2 regions of the Lysinibacillus sp. KU-BSD001 genome follow, and region 2 is predicted to be linked to the other one. Evidence: a T-box and tRNA genes for the amino acid it is inferred to sense, from the RefSeq annotation. Region 2 holds a T-box; the other holds one or more tRNA genes.
What was found. The T-box of region 2 lies ahead of AAGS61_RS07045 (valine--tRNA ligase). A T-box ahead of a tRNA ligase gene usually reads a tRNA of that ligase, here a tRNA-Val.

Region 1: it has a tRNA-Val gene. The T-box ahead of AAGS61_RS07045 (valine--tRNA ligase) is inferred to sense a tRNA for this amino acid. The anticodon was not compared.

The regions. Positions count from the first base shown of each region.
Region 1 covers NZ_JBDQZI010000005.1:28,356-31,785, forward strand. The annotation lists gene AAGS61_RS09185 (RNA polymerase sigma factor) at 1-81, shown strand, start outside; gene AAGS61_RS09190 (RsiV family protein) at 81-953, shown strand; gene AAGS61_RS09195 (GNAT family N-acetyltransferase) at 1,269-1,838, shown strand; tRNA gene AAGS61_RS09200 (tRNA-Val) at 2,038-2,110, shown strand; gene AAGS61_RS09205 (YjcZ family sporulation protein) at 2,647-2,757, opposite strand; gene AAGS61_RS09210 (polysaccharide deacetylase family protein) at 3,281-3,430, shown strand, end outside.
Region 2 covers NZ_JBDQZI010000003.1:360,335-363,764, reverse strand. The annotation lists gene AAGS61_RS07045 (valine--tRNA ligase) at 1-1,663, opposite strand, end outside; T-box leader at 1,705-1,960, opposite strand; gene AAGS61_RS07040 (hypothetical protein) at 2,396-2,587, shown strand; gene AAGS61_RS07035 (hypothetical protein) at 2,564-3,199, opposite strand.

The sequences.
Region 1 (3,430 bases), on a different contig from region 2:
AATGTCAATACGATTAAATCCAGAATCTACAAAGCATTAAAGTTACTTAAAATTCAATTAACGAAAGAGGAGATGTTCTGATGGACAAGTTAAAGAAATTAGAGGAAAAATATCGCAATATACCGATTCCGGAAAATTTAGATGCTGTTGTCGAAGCGAGCTTAAAAAAGGGGCGTAAAAAACGAGCGCCTAAATGGTTGTTAGGTGTAGCAGCCGCGGCCGCTTTATTTACAGCTAGTGTGAATATGAGTCCGACAATGGCGCGGGCATTAGTGGATGTTCCCGTGCTGGGTAGTGTTGTGGAAGTATTAACTTTTGTCCATTATGAGACGGAAGAGGACACATATTCAGCGAATATCGATGTGCCGAAAATTACTGGTAGCTCGGATGAGATTAATGCATTAAATCAAAAATACGCAGCAGAAGGCAAAGCGCTATACGAGCAGTTCCAACAAGATATGAAAGGCATGGAGCAAGCAAATGGGGGACACTTAGGTGTAGACAGCGGCTACGTTGTGGCAACTGATACCGAACAACTGTTATCGATCGGTCGTTATGTAGTCGAAACAGTCGGTTCTTCTTCAACAGTCATGCACTACGATACAATCGATAAACAAAAAGAAATCGTGCTGACATTACCAAGTTTATTTAAAGATGATCGATATGTCTCTGTCATCAGCGATTATGTTATAGGACAAATGCGTGAGGAGATGCTAGCATCGAATCAAGAAAAAGTGTACTGGATAAAAGGCGGAGGCATTCCTGACGAAGAAGTATTTTATGCCTTTACTACAATTAAACCCGATCAAAACTTCTATATTACAGCAGACAACAAGCTTGTCGTTGTGTTTGATAAATACGAAGTAGCACCTGGCTATATGGGAATTGTGGAATTCGAAATTCCGACAGAGCTACTAAAGGATATGCTCATGAGCGAAGAATATATTCAATAATCCACCAGCTACCAACCGATTTTGAATAGGAAGAGGAAATGTGTTCTGAAAGCGAGCACATTTCCTTTTTTTCATGATTATTTCCCACGTAAAAATACGGATGAAACGCATAAAATCATTCATGAAAGCGTATTTACATGTAATAGCTATTAGGAGGCACGATTTTTGTACATGTAGATGACAAAATAGTATCTTTCTGATAGTATTACGTTCTAATATCCAATAAATATCACTGTTTTTCGCCTAATCAGCAAGCAAGAGAGATGCAATAGCATTTCAGGAAAATAGAGAAAAAGGTTGATGGGAGATGAAGAGATGGTACAAATACAATTAGTAAATCATCATTTAAAATTTGCAGAAAGCATGTCTAACCTATCGTCCGATGAAAAGATTAAAGCGGCGCTAGGCTTAACAGATGAGCAATGCTCTTTAGAAGGAACAAAGTCATTTATTCAATTTATTGTTGTGCAGGAAAAAATCGGGAAGCAACTATCAAGGGTGATTTTAAACGAGGCGAAGGAATTAATTGGTGTCATTACGTTAAAATCGATTGATCTAGAGAAGAAAACTGCCCATATCGGCACGTGGATTGGCTCTGCCTATTGGGGAAAGGGGTATAACGAGTTAGCGAAAGAGGCTATTTTAAAAGAGGCCTTTTTACATTTGAATTTAGATTATGTGTTTGCTGGGGCAACGATTCATAATATACGCTCACAAAAGGCACAAGAAAAGCTGTCATATATGAAGCTGCATGTAGATGAGCAATTTCCTTTAGAGCTGCAAAAGATTGAACACGAGACACAGTGTAAATGTATACTGAATGTCATAGAGAAAGCTGATTTTCTTAGCTATTTAGAGAGTAAAAATGACATTTCAGATAAATGATATGGCTGAAATAGTGAAAGATGACATTGACCAATTCGGGGTGTTTTCTTTATAGAAAAGGGCATGAGCTTAAACTCATGTCTTATGTTTTTAAATTTAAAGTCGTTAAAAGAGGAAGAGGAAATTTTATTTTCAAAAAATGCGATTTTCTACTTTTCATTAGTAGCCTTTTATGTTAGTATTTATTTACAAATACTCTGGTCTTGTAGCTCAGCTGGGAGAGCACCACCTCGACAAGGTGGGGGTCGCAGGTTCGAACCCTGTCGGGACCATATCGCCGAAACCCTTTCGTATCAAGGGGTTTCGGCTTTTTTTATTTTCTTTAAAACATGGATTTTTAACCTTCGAGTGACGAACGAGTGACGAATTTAAAAAAACTCTTTTTTTGCCTCAAAACAATTTATTAAATGTATCTGTTGCAGCTGCATCATCTTCTTCGGCATCCTTACCACTGCATATCATCCACATGTTCAAAAAGAAATCGATAGGTTTGTAGGACTACATCCATAAAACTCAATTATTTAAAGCAGATTCAAAAAGGTTCTCGTTTTACCAAGACTATGCTTCGACATAATTACGGGGGAAGATGTATATATTATCGCTCTCGGTGAAAAGAAATTCAAAACACGCAGCTGGTAGACGAAGTATCGAGCCAGGGTTTGGTCCGACTTGTCATAAAAGCACTTGCAGGATGTAGCAAACGGTGAATTTGAGGAAGGAAACTATTGAAAGGGCCACTCGATGGAAAGTGACCCTAAACCAAAATTAGGTGAGGAATGACGATCATAGCTAGCAACAGATGCTTATGTTAATACATGAAAGTAGCTCCGACAATAATTAGAAGAATAAATAGGACAACGATTAAAACGAATGATGAACCATTACTTTTACCATAGTTACAGTTTCCATAGTTACCCATGAAAACACCTCCTTTTTATAGCCTATTATATGTGTAGTTGCAGAAAATAGAGGGGGTATTCATCCAATCAATAATTATTCTTAAAATTGATTTGCTAAATAATTAAGCAAAAGCAGATTCTTTCGCCAATCGTATTGATAGGGTTGGAAATGCTCTTCGAATCACCTACCTTAGTAGAATTGAGATGCTTCGTATTAGAAAAAAATGTTGAGGAAGGGAGCAATTTCAACCTGAATTATTCATAGCTCCTTAGAATTTAAAGGTTTAAAAAGGAAGATATCTCATTTCCCTATAGTGCAAAAGTAAAAACCTACATAGCTTAATTTTTGTAATAAGTTTAATCGCGCAACGCCACAATCTGCTCTGTCTTAAAGAAATACAAGTACATGGAGCAAAGCATGGGCGACGAGGGGAAATGTGAAATCAAGTACACATTTTGATGAAGAGTTAAAAATAAAAGCATTTTTTTTATGAATCCACAGATAATACGGTGTAAATAGATTATTTGGCGGGATGTGAAGTGGTGAGGAAATATTATGTTCTTGTATTATTAGCATTAGGCTTTTTTATAGCCTCAATATTTTGGGGAAATGAAAATTCGTATGCAGATAAAGGTAGAAAATATTATGAGGAAACCGGCAAAATAGTATGGGAAATAAAAACGAATGAAAAA
Region 2 (3,430 bases):
AACCTGTTGATAAGAAGTAACGTAGCGAATCTGCACCGTATTGGTCAATGACATCCATTGGGTCAACACCGTTACCTAATGATTTACTCATTTTACGCCCTTCTGCATCACGTACTAACCCATGAATTAGGACATCTTTAAATGGACGCTCGCCCGTAAATTCTTTTCCTTGGAAAATCATACGGCTTACCCAGAAGAAAATGATATCATAGCCTGTTACTAATGTGTTCGTTGGATAGTAACGCTTAAATTCCTCATTTTCTGTATCTGGCCAACCCATTGTTGAGAACGGCCAAAGAGCGGATGAGAACCATGTATCAAGGACGTCTTCATCTTGTGTCCAGTTTTCTGCATCTGCTGGCGCTTCTTTCCCAACGTAAATTTCACCTGTTTCATTATGATACCAAGCTGGAATTTGATGCCCCCACCATAATTGACGCGAAATACACCAGTCATGAATATTTTCCATCCAGCGATTATATGTGTTTTCAAAGCGAGCAGGTACAAAGTTTACCTTCTCTTCTTCTTCCGCCTGCATCGCAAGAGCCTGCTCCGCAAGAGGACCCATTTTTACAAACCATTGTGCCGACAGATACGGCTCTACTACTGCACCCGAACGCTCAGAGTGACCGACTTGGTGAACATGTGGCTCAATTTTAATTAGCACACCTTGTTCTTGTAAGTCTGCTACGATTTGCTTACGGCATTCAAAGCGATCCATACCTGCATATTTGCCGGCTAAGTCGTTCATCGTCCCGTCTTCGTTCATGACTAAAATACGCTCTAAGTTATGGCGATTCCCCACTTCAAAGTCATTCGGATCATGTGCTGGCGTCATTTTTACAACACCTGTACCAAATTCTATATCTACATAATCATCTGCTACGATTGGAATTTCACGACCAACGATTGGTAAAATAACTGTTTTTCCGATTAAATGTTTATAGCGCTCATCTTCTGGGTGAACCGCTACGCCAGAGTCCCCAAGCATCGTTTCTGGACGTGTTGTTGCTACTTGTAATTTGCCAGATCCGTCTGCTAATGGGTATTCCATATGGTAAAATGCGCCTTCTACTTCTTTATGGATTACCTCGATATCCGATAATGCTGTTTTAGCTGCTGGGTCCCAGTTAATAATACGTTCACCGCGGTAGATTAAACCTTTTTCGTACAGTTTTACGAATACTTCTTTTACTGCATCCGATAAACCTTCATCTAACGTAAAACGCTCACGTGAATAATCTAGTGCTAAGCCTAACTTTGACCATTGCGCGCGAATATGAGAAGCATATTCTTCTTTCCATTCCCATGTTTTTTCAAGGAATTTCTCACGACCAAGGTCATAACGTGTAACACCTTCACCGCGTAATTTTTCTTCTACTTTTGCTTGTGTTGCAATCCCCGCATGGTCCATCCCTGGTAACCAAAGTGCATCATAGCCTTGCATACGTTTCATACGAATAATGATATCTTGTAATGTTGTATCCCAAGCATGGCCAAGGTGTAGTTTCCCTGTTACGTTTGGCGGTGGAATGACGATGGAATATGGCTCCTTCCCACTCTCTGGCTGTGCTTTGAAAAATTCGCCTTTTAACCACCATTCATAACGACCAGCTTCTGTGCCTTGTGGATCGTACTTTGTCGGCATTGTAATTTCTGTCATGTTGTTTCCTCCTTTAGAAAATAAAAAACCCCCATCGTCTATAAAAGGACGAGGGAGTTAGATCGCGGTACCACCTTTACTTCCAAATAGGCTGAGTCAAGCGCTAGCATTTTGCTAAGCTCACTGCCACATTGGCACTTCATTCGTTAACGGTGTTTAACCGGCTCTTTACTACTATTAGTTCATAAAGGCTGCTCCTAGGCTACATTCAAAAACGCTCATGCGGAAACTTTTCAGCTACCGTTCCCTCTCTGCTAGCATTACCTGTTTTTTACTCTTCCTATTCACTGCATCAAATATTTAGCTACCTGCTATTGTAAACAATTTATGCATGATTTTCAAGCTAAGTTACAAATATATAAGGTTCATCGAAGCGATTTGCCATCATGCTTACATAAGCATTCAACTTTTTACTTGTTGTGTCGTAAACACATGTCGAAGAATAGACTATAATGACCTCTCTATAATTTGTATAACAGCTTTTTATCGAATCATTCACCGTCAAAATTCACAACTATTATAGTCGTTGCCATAATCTACTTAAATCATTCATATAATTTTTCACAGGTTCATTTTTTATGCTGATTTGAACAACCTTTTGACTAAATATGCTTGTTTATTTTCACAAGTTTCATCAGTGATTCTTTTATAACCTTTATAAAACAGTCTTATTAAAAAAAGACTATCCACAGCAGCGGATAGTCGATTTTAAAACGAAAGGAAGTTATAAAAATGAGGCGAAATTATAACCCTTATTTATTGCCAAAGTGGCTTCGTAAAACACGTTTTTACTGTAGACACATCATATTACCAGTAGCCATATTCCAAGCAATCCGCACACTTATTGTACCCACAACAGGCGATATGATTTTGCTCGCTATTTTAGCACTTTTAGCCTATCTACTGTTGGCGGATATTATTTAAAGGAACAGATTGTTTGCGATAACTGTCCTCTAATTCAAACAAAAATCCTGTCGATTCTTTTACCGTTTCTTCAACATATTCTTCCACCAACTGTTCCATAGGTGACTCTACAAATGCCTCTACAATTTCTGGTCTAGGTTCTTCTTTCACTTTTGCATTTGTACTTTCTTTCAATTCTAATTTCGGTTCCTCTATATACAACGTTTCATCTTGTACATCGTCTGTTACCGTTAACTCTTCATACACACAAACGACTTGCCATCCTATACGAAGTACATCTTGACATGTTGTTTGAATATCTTCTACTCGTAAATCTTTCAATTCTATATTTGGTAGTTCCAATCTAAATGGCAAAGCATATTCGAAATAACCTTCATCATCTGCTAAATCAATATGTTCAATGAACGTACCTTCAGCAGATTGCGGTTGTGCTTCTAATCCAAATTGTACTTTTGCTGTTATATGATAGATGCCCTGTATGCGAATTGCGTTATTTAGTTGTTCTTTTTCCCAATTGACTCGGACGTTTATTGATTTACTCTCTTTCACACTTCCAAGTTCAAGCGGAAACTTAAATACTTCTTCTACGTGCCAATCCATTATTTGCGACAAAAAAATCCCTCCTTGCAACACCGTATGCATAAAGGAGGGATTTATTCATACTCGTAATGAGCAAAATTGTATCCTAAAAATACCTGTTAAATAGTGAAAGGTATATATCATAGCCTCCGCGCTTTGCCACAGCCTACACAGGAGCTAAAACAGGCGTGGCCTGTTTGGATTTCCTGCTCCTGACGCTACGCTTTCGTCGCAAAGAAAATCTTGGCTCCTGTGGCTATGGCG